DNA from 2 places in the Streptococcus sp. 20925_1_22 genome. Region 1 is predicted to be linked to the other one. Evidence: predicted binding sites of a transcription regulator. Region 1 holds the regulator's gene; the other holds the start of a gene.
The links. Region 1 encodes CtsR, which represses protease genes until heat stress. Its sites were predicted from a motif close to TTGGTCAAAAAAGGTCAAANA; they were not measured.

Region 1 (11,173 bases):
AAAACATCGTCTTCTTCCACTTTCAGCTTATAAAGCTTGGGTTGCTGCTCTTGCTCAAGCAACTTCGAGACTTTTTTGAAATCCGCAGCCATCAAGGCTTGATCCACTGGCGTCAAATCCGACTGCTCGTAATTCTGCGGTCCTCTATTCTGCACTGTTGCACTGGCCTCGTCCAAAAGATCAATGGCAGAGTCAGGCAGATGCTTACTGGTCAGATAGCGATGGGCATATTTGACTGCTGTCTCGATAGCCTGATCACTAATCTGCACCTTGTGGTGATCTTCATAGCTCTTTCTTAAGCCTTGTAAAATAGCAATGCTGTCAGCCATATTAGGCTCTTCTATGCTGACCTTGGCAAAACGCCGAGAAAGAGCCGCATCTTTTTCAATATGTTTCTGGTACTCTTCCTGCGTCGTAGCACCAACTGTCCGCAGAGTTCCGCGAGCCAGAGCCGGTTTCAGGATATTGGCCGCATCCAAGGTCGAGTCAATACCGCTGCCAGAGCCCATGATAGTATGAAGCTCATCGATGAAGAGAATGACATGACCATCTTCTTCAATGTCATTGATGATGTTGTTCATCCGCTCCTCGAAATCTCCGCGAAAGCGAGTGCCAGCGACTACATTCATCAAGTCCAGCTCCAAAACCCGCATCTTGGCAAGTTCAGCAGGAACCTGACCAGCTGCTACACGCTGAGCTAGTCCTAAGGCTAGAGCTGTCTTACCAACCCCAGCATCTCCAACCAACACCGGATTGTTTTTAGTCTTGCGACTAAGAATCTGAACTATCCGTGAAATTTCTTGATCACGCCCAATGACTGGCTCCAATCGGCCATCTCTAGCCAGCTCCGTCAGATCACGAGTGTAGTCTTCCAGCCCCCCGCTGGTAGAAGCTGGCATCCCCATCATATTAGCCATGGTCTGCTTAGCAGCCATTACTCCCTTATTCAGACTGCGAATAGCCTTGATATCTTCCTTGCCCCAGCCAGCTCGCTGCTCCAAGACCTTACGCAAATCACTGATTTTCGGCCCCTGCTCCTTGTCCTCGTAGCTAAAACCGGTAAATTCCAGGATACGAGAGGCCAAGGTCCCCCGGTCAAATAACATACCTAGCAGCACATGTTCGGTACCTACATGCTTAGCGCGAACAGCTTCTGCAATTTGGCCCGCTTCCTCAAACAGCTCCTCTAAGCGATAAGAAAAAGGCAGCAGCTCAAAGTGACCGTCTTTCTGATAAGCCTGACCAGTAATCTGAAAAGCCGCTTCTTCAAATCCATCAACTTCCACAGGAAATTCATTGAGGACTGAGCCAGCAACGCTGTAGGGATTATTAGCCAGAGCAATCAGCAGATGCCATGATTCCAGATAATCTGTCGTAAAATGGCTGGCCAAGAGCTGGGCTGCTTCCAAGCTTTCTATTAAGGCTTTTGAGTATTTCATTTATGATTCCATTCCTTTTCTGTCTAGTTGTTGTAAAATTTTTTTTAATATCCGGGCACGAATCACCGCAGCTCCATCGCCCAAAATCGAGTCCGATGCTGTTGACAAGATTAGATTGCCCTCACGTTCAGTCATAATCTTCTCATCAAAAAGAAGCTGAATAACATCTGTAAAAACCTGCTGGCTGACACGTTCTCCCACACTGTCGCATAGGCCGCAAAGCATCTGATGCCGGTCGGAAAATTCTATCTTTCCAATCCGAATATAGCCACCGCCACCACGCTTACTCTCGACGATATAGCCCCGACTTTCCGTAAAACGAGTCTTAATCACATAGTTAATCTGACTGGGAACCACCTGAAAAACATCAGCCAGTTCACTGCGTTTCAGTTCAACCATCCCAGCCTGAGCCAGAATAGACTTGATATATGCTTCAATACTGTCCGATGTGTTTTTTGCACCCATGACTTCCCTTTCCAGTTGAGGATTTCAGAATAAATTTCTTTTTTCCTTGTTTCTCTAACATTGACTATCTTTGACTAATATTATACCGGAAAAGTCTCTATTTTTAAAGAAAAAGGGATGACTGAAAGGTCTGATAATTCAAACTAGTGAAAAAGCTTTAAAAGCCTTGTGTAATCGCTTGCTTTTTGCTTTTAAAGCGTTATAATATAGGTGGAAATCCACAAGGAAAAGACAGACAGAAACTCCTGCCTGCCAACGATCATCTAAACAAGGAGGATAATCCAATGAAAATGGATTGGCTCAACTATTCTCGTCATGTACTCAAATGGCTCTTTGTAGCTCTGAGTATTTTCACCATCTTTTCTGCTGATTACGTTGATATTCCTATCGGAGCTCTCATCGCCTGTCTTTATGCTCCCCTACTCTTCGAACAGGAGCTGGTCAGCAACCGAGTCAAATGGTATAGCTTTCTGATTATGATGGTGGTTACTCTGCCCCTTTTGTTTATTACCAAAGTCTATCAGTTTAGCCTGACTTACCCCCAAACGACAGTACTTCTCTTTCTCTTGGCAGTATTGATTTTTACCAATGGCTTGATTGCTCATAAGGAAGAAAGAGAAAAAGCAGCTAAGTGATGCTGCTCACCATTCTAAACTTGATGTTTCAAAATGCTACAAATGAAAAGGTCTGAGAAAAAATCTCAGACCTTTTTATCGTTCAATTTCTAAGCTAAAAACAATTAGTTTTGACCAAGAGCCGCAGCCATTGTTGCAGCTACTTCGTTTTCAAAGTCGTTAGCAACTTTCTCGATACCTTCACCAACTTCAAAGCGAGCGAATTCAACTACTGAAGCATTTACTGATTCAAGGTAAGCTTCAACTGTCTTGCTGTCATCCATGATGTATACTTGTGCAAGAAGTGTGTATGCTTGGTCAACTTTAGTATTGTCAAGCATGAAGCGGTCCATTTTACCTGGGATGATCTTATCCCAGATCTTTTCAGGTTTGCCTTCAGCAGCCAACTCAGCCTTGATGTCTTCTTCAGCTTGAGCAACAACTGCATCAGTCAATTGAGCTTTAGAACCGTATTTCAAGTGTGGAAGAGCTGGTTTACCAACCATTGCACGGCTTTCGTTGTCTTGATCGATGACATGGTTCAATTGTGCCAATTCATCTTTGACAAATTGCTCATCCAATTCTTTGTATGAAAGAACAGTTGGTTTCATCGCAGCGATGTGCATAGAGATTTGCTTAGCGAGAGCATCGTCTCCACCTTCGATAACGGAGATAACACCGATACGGCCACCGTTGTGTTGGTAAGCACCAAAGTGTTGAGCATCTGTCTTTTCAATCAAAGCAAAGCGACGGAAAGAGATCTTTTCTCCGATAGTTGCAGTTGCAGATACGTATGCAGCTTCAAGAGTTTCACCTGAAGGCATTGTCAAAGCAAGTGCTTCTTCGTTATTAGCTGGTTTGCCTTCAGCGATTACTTTCGCAGTTGCATTTACCAAATCAACAAATTGAGCATTTTTCGCAACGAAGTCAGTTTCAGCATTCACTTCAACAACAGCGGCAACATTACCGTTTACGTAAACACCTGTCAGACCTTCAGCGGCAACACGGTCAGCTTTCTTAGCTGCTTTTGCCATCCCTTTTTCGCGAAGCAATTCAATCGCTTTTTCGATGTCACCATCTGTTTCAACAAGTGCTTTCTTAGCGTCCATGACACCAGCACCAGATTTTTCACGCAATTCTTTGACAAGCTTAGCTGTAATTTCTGCCATTTTTCTTCTCCTATTTTTTAATGTAAATAAAGGAGCTGGGCTGAGCCCTGCCCCTTTAGGTTAGTTTACTGATTATTCGTTTGAACCTTCAACAACTTCAACGATTTCTTCGATAGAATCTGCTTGAGTTTCAGTTGCAGCCAATTCTGCTTCTACTGATTCAACGCTATCTTCACCTTGACGGCCTTCGATAACAGCATCAGCCATTTTCGCAGTGATTAATTTAACCGCACGGATTGCATCGTCGTTAGCTGGGATGATAACATCGATATCATCAGGATCAGTGTTAGTATCAACCATGGCAACCACTGGGATACCTAATTTCTTAGCTTCCTTAACAGCGATTTGCTCTTTATGAGGGTCAACTACGTACATCACATCTGGGATGCGAGGCATATCTTCGATACCGCCCAAGAATTTTTCAAGACGAGCGCGTTGTTTGTTGAGAAGAGCGACTTCTTTCTTAGGAAGAACTTCGAAAGTTCCGTCTTCTTCCATGCGTTTGATTTCTTTCAAACGAGCTACACGTTTTTGGATAGTAGACCAGTTTGTAAGAGTTCCACCCAACCAACGGTGGTTGATGAAGTATTGACCTGAACGTTCTGCTTCTTCTTTGACAGCGTCAGCAGCTTGCTTCTTAGTACCAACGAAGAGGATAACTGCATCGTTAGCAGCAGCATCACGCATAAAGTCGTAAGCTTGGTCAGCATACTTTACAGTTTGCTGCAAGTCGATTACGTGGATACCATTACGCTCAGTGAAGATGTACTTAGCCATCTTAGGGTTCCAGCGACGAGTTTGGTGACCAAAGTGAACACCAGCCTCAAGAAGTTGTTTCATTGAAATTACTGCCATGAGTAAATTCTCCTTTTTGTTTTTTTCCTCTTTTAGATTTCAGCTCGCAGAACCACCCAAGGGCAACAGTCCCACAATTCATCTAAAATGAGTATTTTGCCATTTATACGGCATCCCCTATTATAACAAAAGCGCAGCTCTTTGACAAGGTGTTTGCCAGATTTTCTGCCACTAAGAATGAATTCTACCTCTCAGCTGAACATTTGTTCCTGAAGCATTCAGAATGGTAGCGTCTAACATTTTCTGATTTGACTTTGAAAGACTCTTGACGAAAGCAAGTATTTACGATAGAATAATAAGAGTTGCGGCGGTATAGCCAAGTGGTAAGGCACGGCTCTGCAAAAGCTTGATCGTCGGTTCAAATCCGTCTACCGCCTTCGTAAATATATTTCTAGAAGTCCTCAAAGGGCTTTTTTTATTGCATTTCCTATTGTTTCTAGCAAACTTTGCTGATATAATATTATAAAAATATCATCCATCATCAGCGAAAGGAAAAAAGATTGATTATGAAAAAAATCAGCTTCTATACCCTTAGTCTCCTCTCTTTGCTAGCTCTCTCAGCCTGCATGCCTGCCAAGCAGACGCAGCAAAGAAAAAAGACGCCTAGCTCCCTCAAAGCTTCGAAAAGTTCATCCTCTAAGGAAACATCCAGCAAATCATCTAGCAGTAGCTCTAGCACCTATGAAAGTAGTGATGAGGTATTTCAGAAACGTGCTAGCTTTGAACCAGATGATGCTTCTGCACTACAATACATACCAGATGCAGCTTCTATTCCTGAATTAGAGAAAATAAGAAATTTCCATATTTCCACTGGCTTTGTCATTCAGGTAAACGGAGAGGATATCAATGGTGACAAACCTAAAACGTCTTACGATGAAGTAACAGCAGCTCTAGGCCAACCTACATTCAGCACTGATGAGAATGACCCTGGCAACTCTGTTAACATCTGGCACACAGACAACGGAGACATTATGTGCTACTTTACCAATAATGTACTGACGAATTTGAGTTTTAGCCTAAAAGACGCTCAGCCAGCCAAAAGCAGTTACTCTAGCATCACCACATCCGACACTCCCAAGACAGCTTTCGACAAGCTTGGTCGTCCGGAAATGATTATACGTTCAGAGCGCGATACAACCTTTGTCTATAAAAATTCCAATGACGAACAGTTTAGTTTCTCTACCCAGAACAATCAAATCGTTGGGGTAATGTCTACCTCTCAAATGAAACAAACCAAAGACATTATTGACTCCGTCATTAAGGATAAGTAATTTCACACTCCGTTCCAAAAACACAAAAATCCAAGACTGAAAAGGTCTTGGATTTTATTATGGCTTCAAGCCAGTTTTTCTCTTAGAGAAAAACAAGAAAACCACCAGCTAAGCTGGTGGCTGCCAAGGCTTTGAGCTTTCATTTCTTTTTCCTGGTATAATCTACTTGTTCAGGTAAGACAAAGGAGGAAAAAGAAATGGCTAAAACCAGTTACAGTTTATCACATACCAAATGGATGTGCAAATATCATATCATCTTTACCCCCAAGTACCGCAGAAAAACCATTTACTACAAAATAAGACGAGATCTCATTGAGATTTTTCGTCATCTATGTCAATACAAAGGTGTGGAAATTATTGAGGGACATATGATGCCAGATCATGTTCACATGCTTGTCTTGATTCCTCCAAAACTTTCGATTTCCGATTTCATGGGATATTTGAAAAGCAAGAGTGCATTGATGATATTTGATAAACATGCCAACCTAAAATATAAGTATGGTAATCGAAAGTTTTGGGCGAGAGGGTACTATGTAAGTACCGTTGGCCTCAATGAAAAGACAGTTGCCAAATATATTCGCGAGCAAGAGAAAAATGACATTGCCCTGGATAAGTTAAGTGTCAAAGAGTACGAGGATCCGTTCTCAGATGGTAGTTTTAGAACAAGATAAAAGCCCGTTTTTACGGGCATTAGTCAAGTAATCATAGCATTAACCTGAACGAAGTTCAGCGAACGTCTTTAGACGTCGCTGGAGGGAAACGGCTTATAGCCGATGTACAAGCCACCCGTTTTCACGGGTGGTTATGACTTTTGACGAGGATAGCGAAGAGTTCATCCTGCTTCATAAATTAAAGCTCTGCAATCTGGCTAAGATTAACTTCGGCCACGGTGTCATTACCAAACATGGAAATAATCATCTTGACCTTGTTATTATCAATCTCCGTAATCTTACCTGTATAGTCAGTGAAGGCACCATCTATGATACGAACGGTATCCCCAACCTTGACATCCAAGTCAAATTCCTGAACTGTTTGACCCATGGAGATGAGAATGTTGCGAATCTCTTCTTCCAAGAGTGGCGTTGGTTTAGAGCGGTTCCCGTGTGACCCGACAAATCCTGTTACATTCGGAGTATTCCGCACAACAAACCAAGCTTCATCTGTCATGACCATTTCCACCAAAACATAACCGGGGAAGCGATTTTCTTCGATTTCCTTGGTCTTGCCATTTTTCTCTACTTGCACGGTCTGAGTAGGGATTTCCACGCGCAAGATATTTTCCAGCATGTTATAAGTTTGAGCACGCTGCAAAAGATTTTCTTTTACCTTGTTTTCATAGCCTGAATAGGTCTGCAGTACAAACCAGCCTTTGTCAAAACTGTCCATGAGTTCATCCTTTCCTAAATAAAAAAGCCTGCGGGCTTCTGCTTCTTTCTAGCCCTATTATACCATAAATTCCTCAAATGCAAAGGAATTTATTAACTTTTTCCCATACAAATCAAAGCCTTGCAATTCTGCCCAAAAATTCTTGAATCAGCGTTGTCTAGTATGAGAAATTTTTATTTCAAACGATGAATTATAGATAGATTTGATTTTTTTGAAGCTGAGTGAAATTGTCAGCGCGTAAATAAGGACATACGCCAAAAATCCCACCTAATCACAATAGGTGGGACTTTGAATGATATATCTGTCGCAGTATTCTTTTCTATTTCCTCTACAGTTATTAAGAGAAAATATTCAGAATCTGGAAAAGACCGCTTGCCACTACTTTGTCAAAGATATAGATGATTACTACAAAGAATGCAGTGTATTCCATGACAGAGATAAAATCTGTCCATCTCTCTTTTCGTGTAGGCCAAGTTGTATCTTTCAATAATTTAAAAACATCTTTAAAGAATTTCACAACAATCTCCTATCTAGTTTCTTTATGCAGGGTGTATTTACTGCAATGTTTACAAAATTTATTAACTTCTAAACGCGTTGGTTTTGGAGTGCTACTGAGCTTAACCGAGTAGTTCCGAGAACCACAGACTGTACACGCTAGACTCGCTTTTTTTAATGCCATAACGCCTCCATCTTTCTTATTATAGCAGGATTCTATGCTTTTGACAAGCCGTTCAGCTCTTTTAAATCCTATTGAAACCAGCTGGTAACAGTATCCCAGAGATTCTTAGCTTTCTCAGGAATACCAGTGTCATCAATGGCTTTCTTGGCTTCATCCACCAGATGTTGAGCTCGATCCTGAACGTCCTGCAGGAAGTCTTTGTTTTCAGTTGTAGTACCCGTTTCCTCCGTACCATAGGTGTCCACAGGGGCAATGCCGTTGGCAGCATAGGCATTCTTCTGCCCTTCAAAGGAAGTTCCTTCTGTATATGGCAGGATGCTATTGGCAACATTTCGGAAAACCGCCGAGGCTTCATTCGCGCTGGTTCCAGTCAGATAGTGGGTTTCATCAGTTTTTGGAAAGCCTAGCCACTGGCTGATAACCACATCCGGCGTATATCCAATCACCCATTGGTCACCAGATAGATCTGGGTTAAAGTCCGTTTCAGTCGTACCAGTCTTACCAGCCATAGTGTAGCCATAAGGAGCTGCGTAGATACCTGTACCGTTCGAGAAAGTCCCCAGCATCATGCTGTTCATCTTGTCAGTCGTTGAGCTATTGAGGACCCGGGTAGAGGTTTGGCGATGGGTCTTGACAACTTGACCGCTGGCATTTTCAATTTTTGTAATGAGATGGGCATCATTCATCACACCGCCATTGGCAAAGACTGAATAGGCCTGCGCCATCTGCATTGGATTGGTTGTAACTCCGCTTCCTAGAGCCACGCCCAAGGTCTTATCAACCTTGTCCATATTCAGACCAAACTTTTTCCCGTACTCAAAGGCTTTGTTAATGCCTAACTCGTCTACAGTTGAAACAGCCGGAATGTTCAGAGATTCTGCCAAGGCTTGATACATTGGAACTTTAGGGGAGCTTTGGATATTGCCGTAATTGTTGATGGTATAGTCGCCAAAGGTGGTTCTGGTATTATCCAGCTCCTTGTCTGTCGGCCAACCAGCAGCAACGGCTGGACTGTAAGCAACCAAAGGCTTGATAGTAGAGCCGGGGCTGCGGGATGACTGGGTTGCATAGTTAAAGCTTCTGAAGGTCGAACCTTCTGCACTATTGACTCGTCCAACTAGTGCCCGCACACCGCCGGTTTTTGGATCCAAGGCAACACTGCCCGACTCAGCCATAGTACCATCTTCTGCTACAGGAAAGAGAGAGACATTGCTGTAAATAACCTGCATGCTGGCTTGGTAGTTCTGATCCAATTCAGTATAGATTCGATAGCCATTATTAACAATCTCTTCTTCAGTCAAGCCGTAGTCATTGACAGCTTCATTGATGACCGCATCGAAATAGGATGGATAGCGATAGTCTTCTGACTTACCGGCATAAGCATCAACCAGCTGGCCACCGATTCCTACAGCGGCAGCCTGATCGGCCGTCCCCTGATCGATAAAGCCTGCAGCAACCATATTTTGCAGCACCGTATTACGACGATTGGTCGCATTTTCAACTGAATACAGCGGATTATAAATCTCCGGTCCCTTGAGCATACCAGCCAGAACAGCCGACTGGTCCAGACTAAGCTGACTAGCCGAAACTCCGAAATATTTCTTAGAGGCATCCTCCACACCCCAGACCCCATTCCCAAAATAGGAATTATTGAGGTACATGGTCAGGATTTCCTGCTTGCTGTATTTCTTATTGATTTCCAGAGCCAGGAAAAATTCCTTGGCCTTCCGCTCGATGGTCTGGTCCTGAGACAGATAGGCATTTTTGGCCAACTGCTGGGTGATGGTAGACCCCCCACCCGAGCGACCGGCTGTCAGGATAGCCAAGATAAAACGACTGTAGTTAATCCCGCCATTCTCATAGAAAGTCCGGTCCTCTGTCGCGATGACAGCATTCTGCAGGTCTTGACTAATCTCGGTCAGCTCAACATAAGTTCCTTTCTGACCAGACAGACTTCCCGCTTCATTACCATCCTTGTCAAAGATGAGCGTGGTAGCTTTGAGGGCATTCTGCAAATCCTTGACATTGGTCGTCTTAGCCACATAAAAGAGATAGCCGCCGACCACCAGACCAAAGGTCAAGCCGAGAATCAGGAATATCTTGGTCAGATGAAACCTGCGCCAAAAACGGCGGATAGGGTGCTGAGAGAGAGGTTTCTTTTTTGTCTTACCCGAACGGCTGAGACCAGACTTGGCTTGCTCTTCTGTCAGCTCTACCTCCTCTGCTGCTTCTTTTTGAGGTTTCTGTATAGTAAAATAATCTACTAATTTTTCAAACAAATCTTTTAAATTCTTCATAAACTTTATTTTATCACCTTATTTAGGTGCAGACAAGAAAGTACCCTATTTCCTGTCTGATTTTTAGTTATTTTTAAGAAAAAGAGTATATTAAATAGCCTTTTAAAAGCCTCTGCAGCAAGTCTTATCCGACACTGCCTATTTCCAAACAGCAGGCTTTCTGCTACAATAAATGTATGAAATTTACACTGACCATCCCAGATGGACTGCCCGCTATGACAGTCAAAGAGCTGCTGGAAGAACAATTTCTCATTCCGCGAAAAATCCGTCATTTTCTGCGGACCAAGAAGCATGTGTCCGTCAACGGTCTAAGTATCAATTGGCAGACTGTAGTCAAACCTGGAGATGATATCCGCCTGATATTTGATGAAGAGGATTATCCTCAAAAGACAATCTTGTTTGGAAATGGCGAACTCGTAGAGGAGCTCTATCAGGACCAGCACCTCATTATCGTCAATAAACCCGAGGGTATGAAAACCCACGCTAATGAACCAACAGAGCTAGCCCTTCTTAATCATGTTTCTGCCTATGTTGGCGAGACCTGCTATGTCGTTCACCGGCTAGATAAAGAAACCAGCGGTGCTGTCCTCTTTGCCAAGAATCCCTTTGTCCTGCCCATCCTCAATCGGCTGCTGGAAAAGCGAGAAATCAGCCGCGCATATTGGGCTCTGGTCCAAGGCAAGTTCCCAAGCAAAAAGCTTATCTATAAAGACAAGATTGGCCGCGACCGCCATGACCGCAGGAAACGGCTGGTTGACCCCCGAAAAGGACTCTATGCAGAGACCCATGTGACTAGGGTCAAGCAATTTGGGCAGGCTGCCTTGGTCAAATGCCAACTCAAGACTGGACGCACCCATCAGATCCGTGTTCATCTAGCTCACCACGGACACCCACTTATCGGTGACCCCCTTTATCATCCGCAGCCCCAAGGGCGGCTTATGCTTCACGCCCATCGGCTGACCTTCACCCACCCTTTTACGCTGGAAAAAATCACCGTC
Region 2 (11,173 bases), on a different contig from region 1:
CAGTTAAAGAGCGCAGTTATCAAGCCCTTGTCTGTGACCACTGTGCAGAAATTTTAGAAGAAAACTTTTCGGAAGCAGTTGCAGAAGGCTTTGAGAGCAAGTAAGTTTCCAAAATAAAAAATGGCTTTACCCTTTAGTGGTAAGCCATTTTTTAGATAGATGGATTGATTTGAAAATTTGTTAATTTGTTAAATTAAAACTAAATTAGAAAACACAAACAGTTGCGTTTGCAACTGTTTTCTGTTATACTACTTATAACTTAGGAGTGCTTATTTTAGCCAAAATGTTTTGGAGCTGAAAGAGCTCAGAGGAAGTCAGTTGCTGCAGCGCATGACTGGCGTAGGTATTTTCAAAGCCAATCAGTTGGTCATAGAGTTTGAGAGCCTGACTGCTAGGATAGAGCTCTTTGAACTTCTTGTTTTGAGCTTTGGTCTTTTTGATAATCAAGCCTCTATCTTCCAGCTTTCCTAGGGATCGACTGAGCGTGGTCTTGTCAATCTGCACCATCTCTGCCAGTTGTGATTGGCTGAGACCTTCATTTTCGACGATGCGAATGAGCAGTAGAAACAAATTATTGTCTAGGCCATAGTTACTGGCTTTCTGATTCATTTTCATCATAGCCTGTCTAGAAATAAAGCCCATTTGCCGGAAAAGTTGACGGTAATCCATAGGAACTCCTTGATAGTTGCATTTGCATTTATTATACATTAAAAAGATAGAGGAAACAAGTATGTGGTCTAGGAAAAAATTAACAGAGCTGAACCCGATAGAATTTTATCAAATCTTAAAATTGCGCATCGATACCTTTGTGGTGGAGCAGGAGCGCATCTATCATGAACTGGATGAGAAGGACCTAGAAGCCGAGCATGTTTACCATACTAATAAACAAGGGGAAATCAATGCTTATGCTCGGGTCTTTGAAGAGGGAGCGCATTTAGTCTTTGGTCGAGTAGTCACAGCTCAGTCAGCACGAGGACAGGGCATAGGTGGACAGCTTATCAGAGAAATCTTACAATTATGTGCTGAAAAATGGCCAGGAAAGGAAATCGAAATAGAGGCTCAGGTTCAGGTGGCTGCTCTCTATGAAAAGTATGGCTTTAAGGCAGTTGGCCAACCCTTTATTTTTGAATCGACGCCTCACATTACCATGATCTATAAGCAATAAAAAACTAAGGCGATTGCCTTAGTTTTTACTGTTTCACAGGAATGGAAATTTCGATTAGATTATTAGCGTAAATCGTTCGGATAGCAGCTCTATCAATAGTATTTGCATCAATTTTTCTCTTCAAGAAAAATTCTCTGATTTTTTCGATTTCCTGTTCGCGTACAGCACGGTGCATGTTTGAAATCAAAATTTCATAGTGAAGAGGAGCTTGTGTAAAAACAACATCGCTGTTTCCAGCAGAGTAAACTTCGACTAATATCGCATCGGTGCTTTCCAATTGGCTTTTGACAAGGTCAGCATGACTGTTTGTTGTATTAATAAGCTTCATACGATTTCCTCCTGCTTTATACCTGCTATTATTATAACATGTTTGTTATAAATTGTGAATGATTTCTTTAAGCTTTAAGCGCATTTTTCCAAGCTTGGATACCCCATTTATGGCTGCCGCGTTTGAGTGTTTCAATAGCTTCTTCGACTGGGAACCAGGCAAGCTGATTGAAATCTTCCAACGGTTTTTGGACTTCTTGGAAAGAGGTGACCTCATACAGGTAGGCTGGGTTGTAAAAATAGGTGTCGCGATGGCGGGAGTAAAAATATTCATCAGCTTGTCCAAGATAGCGTCCAAGCTGGGCTGTGAACCCAAGTTCTTCCATCAGCTCGCGTTCAAGGGCAGTCTGATGGTTTTCCCCCTCTTCAATCTCTCCACCGGGCAGAAACCAAGCCCCATTAGGCGCCTGAACCAAAATAATCTTTTCTTTCTTTTCGTCTGGGATAACGGCATAGACTCCGTAGCGGGTCACATATTCTACATTTGCTTCCTTTTCACCAAAGGTTGGATTTGTCATTCTAATATCCTCAATCTCTAGTCAGTTTACTATCTATCATAATGGACTAAGGCCCAGCTGTCAAGAATTTACTCGGTTTATTGGACAGAAAAAGAATGATAGTCCTTGAAAGAAATCCCCTTCAAATAATAAATTCTGTCCTTCGACTGTTTAAAAATTTTTTCTTTATGGGAATGATAAAACATTTATAGAAGAAATTGTTATAATAGGAGCGAGGTGGTTTTATGACAGAAAGCAGACTTTTTAAAATCTTATATCTTCTTTTAGAGCAGGGCCGCAAAACAGCTCCCGAATTGGCCTCACTATTTGAAGTATCTATTCGGACTATCTATCGAGATGTAGACAAGCTGAGTTTGGCAGGAATTCCCATCTATTGCAGCCCAGGCAAGGGTGGGGGTATTTTTCTGATGAAGGATTTTGTCTTAGACAAGGCCCTGTTTTCAGAGTCTGAGAGGGATGAGCTATTAGCAGCTCTTCAAGGCTTGCAGATTTTAACAGATGGCGAGCAAGTAGAGACCCTGTCTAAGTTGCAGTCCTTGTTTCAAGTTCAGGCAACTTCCTGGCTGGAGGTGGATTTCACTGACTGGCGCAAGAAAGCAGATCAGAAAGAACTGTTTGATACCATTAAGCAGGCAATCTTGCAAAGAAGAGTCTTGTCTTTTTCTTATTTGAATGGGCGGGGAGAGAGAGAGCAGCGCAAGATAGAGGCACTGAAGTTAGTATTTAAAAGCCAAAACTGGTATGTTGCTGGCTTTTGTCGCTTAAGACAAGCTCCGCGCTTTTTTAAACTCAGCAGAATGAGAGATTGTCAAATGTTAGAGGAACGATTTAAGCAGAGAGTCTTGAATGAGAAATTTAGCCCCGAGGAGCGGCTAGGAGATACTGTAAAAGTCATTTTGAAATTTGACAAGAAACATGCCTTTCGAGTGTACGAGGAGTTTTCAGAAGCAGAGATAGAGGAGACTGATGGGGGCATTTATGTCGAGACGCATTTGCCGAGTCACGATAGTCTTTATACCTACTTGCTATCCTTTTTGGATGGAGTTGAAATCATGGAGCCGCCTCGGTTACGGGAAGAATTCAAAGAAAAGTTAAAAGCTATTGCCGATATTTATAAAAGCTGACAGAGGTTGTCAGCTTTTCTTTGCTATACTGTTTGTAGTAAAGAAAGGAGGGCTCTCTCATGAAATATGAATGGAGAAAAGCCAATCGAGAAATCTATCAAATCAAGTCTGCACCCTGTCTTATAGATGTTCCTGCCCAGTCTTTTATCATGATTGACGGCAAGGGAAATCCTAATGCTGCTGACTTTTCAGAACGAGTTGGTGCTCTGTACGGTTTAGCCTATGCTATCAAGATGAACTACAAAAAGACATCGGCCGAGCAAGAATTTACTGATTTTACAGTCTATCCCTTGGAAGGGATTTGGCAACAAGAGCAAGTAGGAGAACTCATTAAAGAAGAATTGATTTATACTATTATGATTGGGCAGCCGGACTTTATCACTGAAGAGATGGTGAAAAAGGCTCTGGAACAAGTCCGTGTCAAAAAGCCTAATCCTCTCTATGATGAGATTCGTTTTGAAGAAATGACGGAAGGAGTGTGTGTCGCCATGCTGCATCTGGGTCCTTTTGACGAAGAACCTCAATCCTTCGCTAAAATGGATGCCTTTTGCCAGAATCACCAGCTGACACGGATTTCAAATACTCATAGGGAAATCTATCTCAATAATCTGAATCGGACAGACCCTAGCAAACTGAAAACAATTCTGCGCTATAGGGTTCAGAAAAATCAATAAAGAAATAGAGCAGAAAACTAACTGTTTTCTGCTCTATTTTGTCGAAATTCATTTTTCTTCTTGAGATGAATGAACTGACTCTGTGCTTTCAGTTTTCTTTGCTGACTTGATGAGAATCTTGCCATTGCTGGTCATGATAGCTTTGAGCTCTTTTTCGCTTGGATTTTCCAGATAAAAGTCAGTAATAGCATCTTCGATATGGTCCTGAATGGTACGGCGCAGTGGGCGAGCACCCATTTTTGGATCGTAGCCCAGGTCAACCAATTTTTCCTTGACCTTCTCCGTAACATCCAGATGAATGTCATTGGTTGCCAAACGTTGATTAACATCGTCCAGCATCAGGTTGACGATTTGCAGCAGGTTGTCCTTGCTGAGCGCCTGGAATTCGATAATGCCGTCAAAGCGGTTCATAAACTCAGGACTGAAGAAGTTGCCCAATTCACCCAAAACGGAATTGGTGCGGCCTTCACGCGCTGCTCCAAAGCCAACGCTGGCTTCAGCTTTGCCAGTTCCAGCATTCGATGTCATGATGATAATGGTGTCTTTGAAGCTGACAGTCCGGCCTTGGCCATCGGTCAGGCGGCCATCATCTAGAACCTGCAGGAACATGTGCATAACATCGGGATGGGCTTTTTCCACCTCATCCAGCAGAATGAGTGAGTAGGGATTGCGGCGGACGCGCTCAGTCAATTGACCAGCTTCATCATAGCCGACATAGCCCGGAGGGGCACCGACCAGCTTGGCCACGCTGTGTTTCTCCATGTATTCACTCATATCAAAGCGAATCATGCTGTCAGCCGAGCCAAAGAGCTCAATGGCTAGTTGCTTAGACAGCTCAGTCTTACCGACACCAGTAGGTCCGACAAAGAGGAAGCTGCCGATTGGGCGGTTAGGGGTTCCTAGTCCGACACGGTTGCGGCGGATAGCCTTGGCAATCTTATCCACAGCATCGTCTTGACCGATGACATGGGCCTTTAAGTCACTAGAGAGATTAACTAGTTGAGACTGTTCCTTTTCTTTGAGGTCGCCAACTGGGATATTGGTCTTTTGCTCTACGATGTGCTCAATCGTTTTCTCGCTGATAATCGGAGTATCCTTGTCTAGCACACTTGTCTGCTGCAGTTCCTTGTACTTGGCAATCTGGTCACGGAAGTAAGCCGCCTTCTCGAAGTCTTCGTCGCGGGTTGCCTGAGCCTTGAGGTTTTCTGCTTCGATCAGACGTTGGTCAATGACCTTGGGATCAACGAAGTTGAGGGTCAGATTCATCTTGGACCCAGCCTCATCCAAGAGGTCAATAGCCTTGTCTGGCAGGAAGCGGTCTTGGATGTAGCGGTTGGAGAGAAGCGCAGCAGCTTCAATGGCCGCATCTGTGTACTTGACATGATGGTAGTCTTCGTATTTTTTTTGAATCCCTTTGAGGATGGTAATCGTTTCTTCTACCGTCGGCTCATCTACCTTAACTGGCTGCATACGGCGCTCCAGTGCAGCATCCTTCTCAATGATACGGTATTCATTGAGAGTGGTTGCTCCAACCATCTGGAGTTCTCCGCGAGCCAGAGCTGGTTTTAGGATGTTCCCAGCGTCCATATTGCCATCGCCAGCTGAGCCTGCTCCGACAATTTCATGGATTTCATCAATGAAGAGAATGACATCCTGACGAGAACGAATTTCATCAATGAGCTTCTGCATCCGTTCCTCAAATTGGCCACGGATACCAGTTCCCTGTACTAAGCTGACAACGTCTAGGCGGATAACTTCTTTGCCTTGGAGTTTATGAGGCACATCACCATCAACAATTTTTTGGGCTAAGCCTTCCACCACGGCAGTTTTTCCGACTCCTGGCTCTCCTATGAGAACAGGATTGTTTTTGGTGCGGCGGTTGAGGATTTCAATGACACGGACGATTTCTTCATCACGGCCAATAACAGGATCAATCTCGCCTCGGCGAGCCAACTCAGTTACATTGATACCAAACTCTTCCAGCAGGCCTTTTGGCTTTTGCTGACTTGGCTGAGGCTGACCACCCTTGCTAGGATTGGAACCGTAGCCGCCACCGCCTCCATAGGCTCCGCCAGATTGGGTAGGAGGAGTAGTTGGTTCCTGAGGCTGTTGAAAATTGCTGAGGCTGTTAAAGAAGTCATCAATAGGATCTGTTCCGTGATTGTTGGCATTAGCAATTCCGCCGAACAAGGAGTGTTCGGGGTCTGTTTTCATGATTTGGTAGCAGTTTTGGCACAAATCCACCTGCTGTTTATGGCCATTTACATTAGTATAAAGGTGAATCGTAGATTCATTGATTTTACAATTTTGACAAAGCATGCAGATACCTCTTTTCTTTTAGTGTGCAAGCTATTTATAGAAATAATTAAAGGTCAAAAATAGTCAAAGTTTTATAGTTTCATTATATCAGTATTCTCGAACTTTGCAAGAATTTACTACAAAATCCTCTCTTAGACCGAGCAGAATGAAAACAAATTCTTGAAAAATTACAAAAAATTGGCTTTTAGTGGTATTTCAGTTATGATTTATGGTAAAATAAGAGGGAACTAAGTAAATAGGAGAAACAAAATGGAATCACATTTAGTTAGAATTATCAACCGCTTAGAAGCTATGGCTAAGGATGGCGGAAATTTAAAACGTAATTTTGAGCGTGAAGGAGTGGTTGTAGCAGAAGTAGCTTACAGTTACGACGAAGAAAACGGCTCTGTCTTCACCTTGCGTGACGTTGCAGCGCGTGAGACCTATACTTTCGACAGCATCGATTTGATTGCAATGGAAATTTATGAATTACTCTACTAAAAAGCACTTAGCTGCTTTTTATTTTTACCCTTTTTATCTTATTTTGAAAAAGATTTAGTAGGTCTGAAAATTTTACCACTAGGTGCCAATGAAACCACGTTTTATAACCTTGTATAAGAAAAAGTTATAGGCTGAGCACAGATTTTTTTGGTATAATGAAAAAGATAATGAAAAAGAAATGAGAATGACATGGCGCAGATTATTGATGGTAGAGGTTTGGCAGAGAAGCTTCAGAAAAAATTAGCCGAAAAAACGGCTCGCCTCAAAGAAAAAACAGGTCAGGTACCGGGCTTGGTAGTGATTGTGGTGGGAAATAATCCAGCCAGTCAAATCTACGTGCGTAATAAAGAGCGCTCAGCCTTGGCTGCTGGCTTTCGGAGTAAGGTAGAACGTCTGCCAGAAGAGACTAGCCAGGAAGAGCTCTTGAGCTTGATTGAAACTTATAATCAAAATCCTGATTGGCATGGGATTTTGGTCCAGCTGCCCTTGCCTGAACATATCGATGATGAAGCTGTGTTGTTGGCCATTGATCCAGACAAGGATGTTGATGGCTTTCATCCCCTTAATATGGGCAAGCTATGGAGCGGTCATCCTGTTATGATTCCGGCTACTCCTGCGGGCATTATGGCAATGTTCCATGAATATGGCATTGAACTGGAAGGTAAGCGAGCAGTTGTTATCGGGCGAAGCAATATTGTCGGTAAACCCATGGCTCAACTCCTTTTAGCTAAGAATGCAACGGTTACTCTGACGCATTCGCGGACTCACAATCTCGCTAAGACTGCGAAGCGGGCAGATATTTTGGTGGTGGCTATCGGACGTGGACATTTTGTGACCAAGGACTTTGTCAAGGAAGGGGCTGTCGTCATTGACGTCGGTATGAACCGAGATGAAAATGGCAAGCTGATTGGCGATGTTCAATTTGATGAAGTGTCTGAAATTGCCAGTCTGATTACACCTGTACCTGGAGGTGTTGGGCCTATGACCATTACCATGCTGATGGAGCAGACCTACCAAGCCTTTAAACGGAGTCTTGAATCATGAAATTTGTTTTTGATTTGGATGGGACCTTGTCCTTTGATTATATGACGATTGATGAGGAGATTAAGCAGGTTCTGCTGACGGCTTCTCAGTTTGGGCATGAAGTTCTGTTTGCTTCGGCGCGCTCCTATCGAGATTGTCTGGGACTATTAGGTCTGGAATTGAGCCAGCAGATAGTGATTGGCCTGAACGGCGGAGTGGCTTATCAGAATGGACAGCTGATGTTTGAGCGTCAGCTGCATCAGTCAAGTTACCAAGTCATTCTAGATACTTGTTTGACCTATAATTTGCCTTTTTTCGTTGACAATACTTTTGACTACAGTGGCCAGATTTTAGAAAAAATCCCTTTTATTGCCAGTGTAGATCCTCTCAAGCGAGCAAGACGGCTGGAACTGACTGAACTCCAGCATCCTATTAAGCTTGTTATTTACATGGGGAATCATGAGCAACTCTTAGATGATTTACAGGCTCGTTTTGCAAACTTGCCTAATCTGAGTCTAGACTATCATGAACATGAGAAATGTTTTTATATTAATCCGGCTGAAACCAATAAAGCTTCAACTGTAAAGGAACTCTGCGGTTCGGATTATGTAGCTTTTGGTAATGATCAAAATGATATCCAGCTCTTTAAGAATTCTCTCTACGCTGTGCAGGTTGGTGATTTCCCAGGCTTGAGCGATTATGCGGATGAGCAGGTCGCCTTTCAGGAAAATTTACCCAAGGCAGTCGCAGCAAGAATCTTACAAAAATTTGCAGATTTCCGAAGAAAATAACTTTCTTGCGATACGAGGCACCTGTTTAGGTGCCTTTTGGTGTATAATGAAGATAGGTTTGGTGATGTTGAGTCAGGTGCAAGATGGAGTTGGTCTAGGAGAATATCATGTCAAAAAATGCTGAAAATATTTTAAAAAAAGTCATTCGGAAACGCCCCTTGGACAGTCACAAGGGCGATTACGGTCGTCTTTTACTGATTGGGGGGACCTATCCTTATGGGGGTGCCATCATCATGGCAGCTTTGGCTGCGGTCAATAGCGGAGCGGGTCTGGTGACTGTTGCTACAGATAGAGACAATATCGCCCCTCTGCACAGTCATTTACCGGAGGCCATGGCCTTTGACTTAGAGGAGCAAGACCGATTGACAGAGCAGCTGACCAAATCAGATCTAGTCTTGATTGGTCCAGGTCTAGCAGAGAATCAACTAGGTCTAAATATCCTACAAAAGGTAATCCAGACTGTGGCAGAACAGCAGATACTTATCATGGATGGCGGCGCCATTTCACTTTTTAGCAAAGGAGCTTTGCCATTTCCAAAAGCCCAAACAGTTTTTACCCCTCACCAGAAGGAGTGGGAAGGCTTATCGGGTTTGAGCTTGTCAGATCAGACAGCGGCAGCCAATCAGGCGGCGGTCAATCAACTGCCTCTGGGCAGTATTGTCGTACAGAAAAAGCATGGGACGACCATCTATCAAAGTGGGCAAGAGCAGGTCTTTGAGCTGACAGTAGGCGGACCTTATCAGGCAACTGGCGGCATGGGAGATACGTTGGCTGGTATGATTGCCGCATTTGCTGGACAGTTCAAGTCAAGCAGTCTCTTTGAGCGAGTAGCGGCTGCAACTCTTCTTCACTCTCTTATCGCAGATGAACTGAGTCATGAAGCTTATGTCGTCCTGCCAACGGCAATCAGTAGAGCCATTCCAAGGTGGATGAAGAAGATGAGTCAGTAGACTTTTCTTGGGTTTTAAGGCAGCTGGGGTTCTTTTGTGGAAGCCCAGTTTTTTTCTTGCTTTTCAGGGGATTTTTAGACTTTGTAATCGGTTTTTTATGCAGTTTTTTGTTATAATAAAAGTTACGGAAAAACTAGAAAAGAAAGGAAAAGGGCATGCCAGAATATTTGTCGGTTTCGACCTTGACCAAGTATTTGAAGATGAAGTTTGAGCGGGATCCTTATTTGGAGCGGGTCTATTTGACTGGCCAAGTGTCCAATTTTCGCCGACGTCCTAATCATCAATATTTTTCATTAAAAGATGAGAAGGCCGTCATTCAGGTTACGATTTGGTCTGGTGTCTACCAGAAGTTGGGCTTTGAGCTGGAAGAAGGCATGAAAATCAATGTAATTGGTCGGGTGCAGCTCTATGAGCCGAGCGGTTCCTATTCTATCATCATTGAAAAAGCGGAGCCGGATGGTATCGGAGCTTTGGCAATCCAGTTTGAACAGCTCAAGAAAAAACTGGGAGAAGAAGGGCTTTTTCAAGAGAAATTCAAGCAGGCCTTGCCCCAGTTTCCTAAGAAAATTGGTGTTGTAACCAGTCCCAGCGGAGCGGTTATCCGGGATATTATCACGACGGTCAGCCGTCGCTTTCCGGGAGTGGAGATTGTCCTTTACCCTACCAAGGTACAGGGAGATGGGGCTGCAGCTCAGGTTGCTGCCCACATCAGACTGGCCAATGAGCGGTCAGATTTGGATGTGCTGATTATTGGTCGAGGTGGCGGTTCTATCGAAGATCTCTGGGCTTTCAACGAAGAGGAAACAGTTCGGGCTATTTTTGAGTCTCGAATTCCAGTTATTTCTAGTGTCGGCCATGAGACAGATACGACTTTGGCGGACTTTGTAGCAGATCGAAGGGCTGCGACTCCAACGGCTGCGGCTGAGCTAGCAACACCAGTCACCAAGCTGGATCTGCTGGGGCATTTGCAGCAGCAGGAAAACCGCATGTCACGAGCGATTTCCAATCGCCTGAGCTATTATTGGGAGAGATTGAATAAGCTGACCCAGTCGGTTATCTTCCGACAGCCAGAGCGTCTTTACGAAGGCCATCTGCAGAAATTAGACCAGCTCAACCTGCGACTGAAGCAAAAAATTCGCGAATATTATAGTGAAGAGCAACAGCGGGTCAAAATCTTGCAGCACCGTTTGGAAGCATTGAATCCGCTCAGTCGCGTTCAGCATTTTCAAGAGCAGACTGCCCAGCAGGAGCGTTTGCTGCGCAGCAACATGGCGGTCATTTATGATAACAAGGTGGCTCAAGTCAGGAGATTGTCCGAGGCCTTGCTTATGCTGGATACCAGTCGAATCGTGGCGCGTGGCTATGCTATTGTCCAAAAGAATCAAAAGGTTGTTGAATCAAGCGCAGCCATTAAAGAAAAAGATGAGCTGACCCTGCTTATGCGGGATGGGCAGCTGGAAGTAGAGGTAAAACATGTCCAAAGAAAAGAAATTTGAAGAAAACTTAGCAGACTTGGAAGTCATTGTCCAAAAGCTAGAAAACGGTGATGTAGCGCTGGAAGAGGCGATTGCGGAATTTCAAAAGGGAATGAAGCTTTCAAAGGAACTCCAGGCTAGTCTGGACAAGGCTGAAAAGACCTTAGTGAAGGTCATGCAGGCAGACGGCACAGAAACGGAAATGGAATGACAAGAAACGAGAAACTGGAAAAAATTGGTCTGACGATTGAAGATTTTTATAGGTCTCAGCAAGTGTCGTCGGATTTATCAGAAGTTATTTTGTATTCGGTGCAGGCAGGCGGTAAG

Region 2: O3621_RS08560 (ATP-dependent Clp protease ATP-binding subunit) is a predicted target of CtsR. The motif match lies at 6,177-6,197, and genes of this name have one in related genera.

Annotation. Positions count from the first base shown of each region.
Region 1 covers NZ_JAPVYE010000002.1:133,931-145,103, reverse strand. The annotation lists gene O3621_RS03195 (ATP-dependent Clp protease ATP-binding subunit) at 1-1,439, opposite strand, end outside; gene O3621_RS03190 (CtsR family transcriptional regulator) at 1,440-1,904, opposite strand; gene O3621_RS03185 (hypothetical protein) at 2,090-2,539, shown strand; gene tsf (translation elongation factor Ts) at 2,644-3,687, opposite strand; gene rpsB (30S ribosomal protein S2) at 3,760-4,542, opposite strand; tRNA gene O3621_RS03170 (tRNA-Cys) at 4,849-4,919, shown strand; gene O3621_RS03165 (hypothetical protein) at 5,049-5,813, shown strand; gene tnpA (IS200/IS605 family transposase) at 6,011-6,484, shown strand; gene nusG (transcription termination/antitermination protein NusG) at 6,663-7,199, opposite strand; gene secE (preprotein translocase subunit SecE) at 7,537-7,716, opposite strand; gene rpmG (50S ribosomal protein L33) at 7,726-7,878, opposite strand; gene pbp2a (penicillin-binding protein PBP2A) at 7,947-10,175, opposite strand; gene O3621_RS03135 (RluA family pseudouridine synthase) at 10,352-11,173, shown strand, end outside.
Region 2 covers NZ_JAPVYE010000005.1:163,961-175,133, reverse strand. The annotation lists gene ileS (isoleucine--tRNA ligase) at 1-104, shown strand, start outside; gene O3621_RS08590 (MarR family transcriptional regulator) at 253-708, opposite strand; gene O3621_RS08585 (GNAT family N-acetyltransferase) at 731-1,165, shown strand; gene O3621_RS08580 (DUF1827 family protein) at 1,191-1,493, opposite strand; gene O3621_RS08575 (NUDIX hydrolase) at 1,561-2,010, opposite strand; gene O3621_RS08570 (YafY family protein) at 2,235-3,134, shown strand; gene O3621_RS08565 (GyrI-like domain-containing protein) at 3,194-3,808, shown strand; gene O3621_RS08560 (ATP-dependent Clp protease ATP-binding subunit) at 3,857-6,127, opposite strand; gene O3621_RS08555 (DUF1797 family protein) at 6,377-6,607, shown strand; gene O3621_RS08550 (bifunctional methylenetetrahydrofolate dehydrogenase/methenyltetrahydrofolate cyclohydrolase) at 6,797-7,651, shown strand; gene O3621_RS08545 (HAD hydrolase family protein) at 7,648-8,421, shown strand; gene O3621_RS08540 (NAD(P)H-hydrate dehydratase) at 8,529-9,371, shown strand; gene xseA (exodeoxyribonuclease VII large subunit) at 9,527-10,867, shown strand; gene O3621_RS08530 (exodeoxyribonuclease VII small subunit) at 10,845-11,057, shown strand; gene O3621_RS08525 (farnesyl diphosphate synthase) at 11,054-11,173, shown strand, end outside.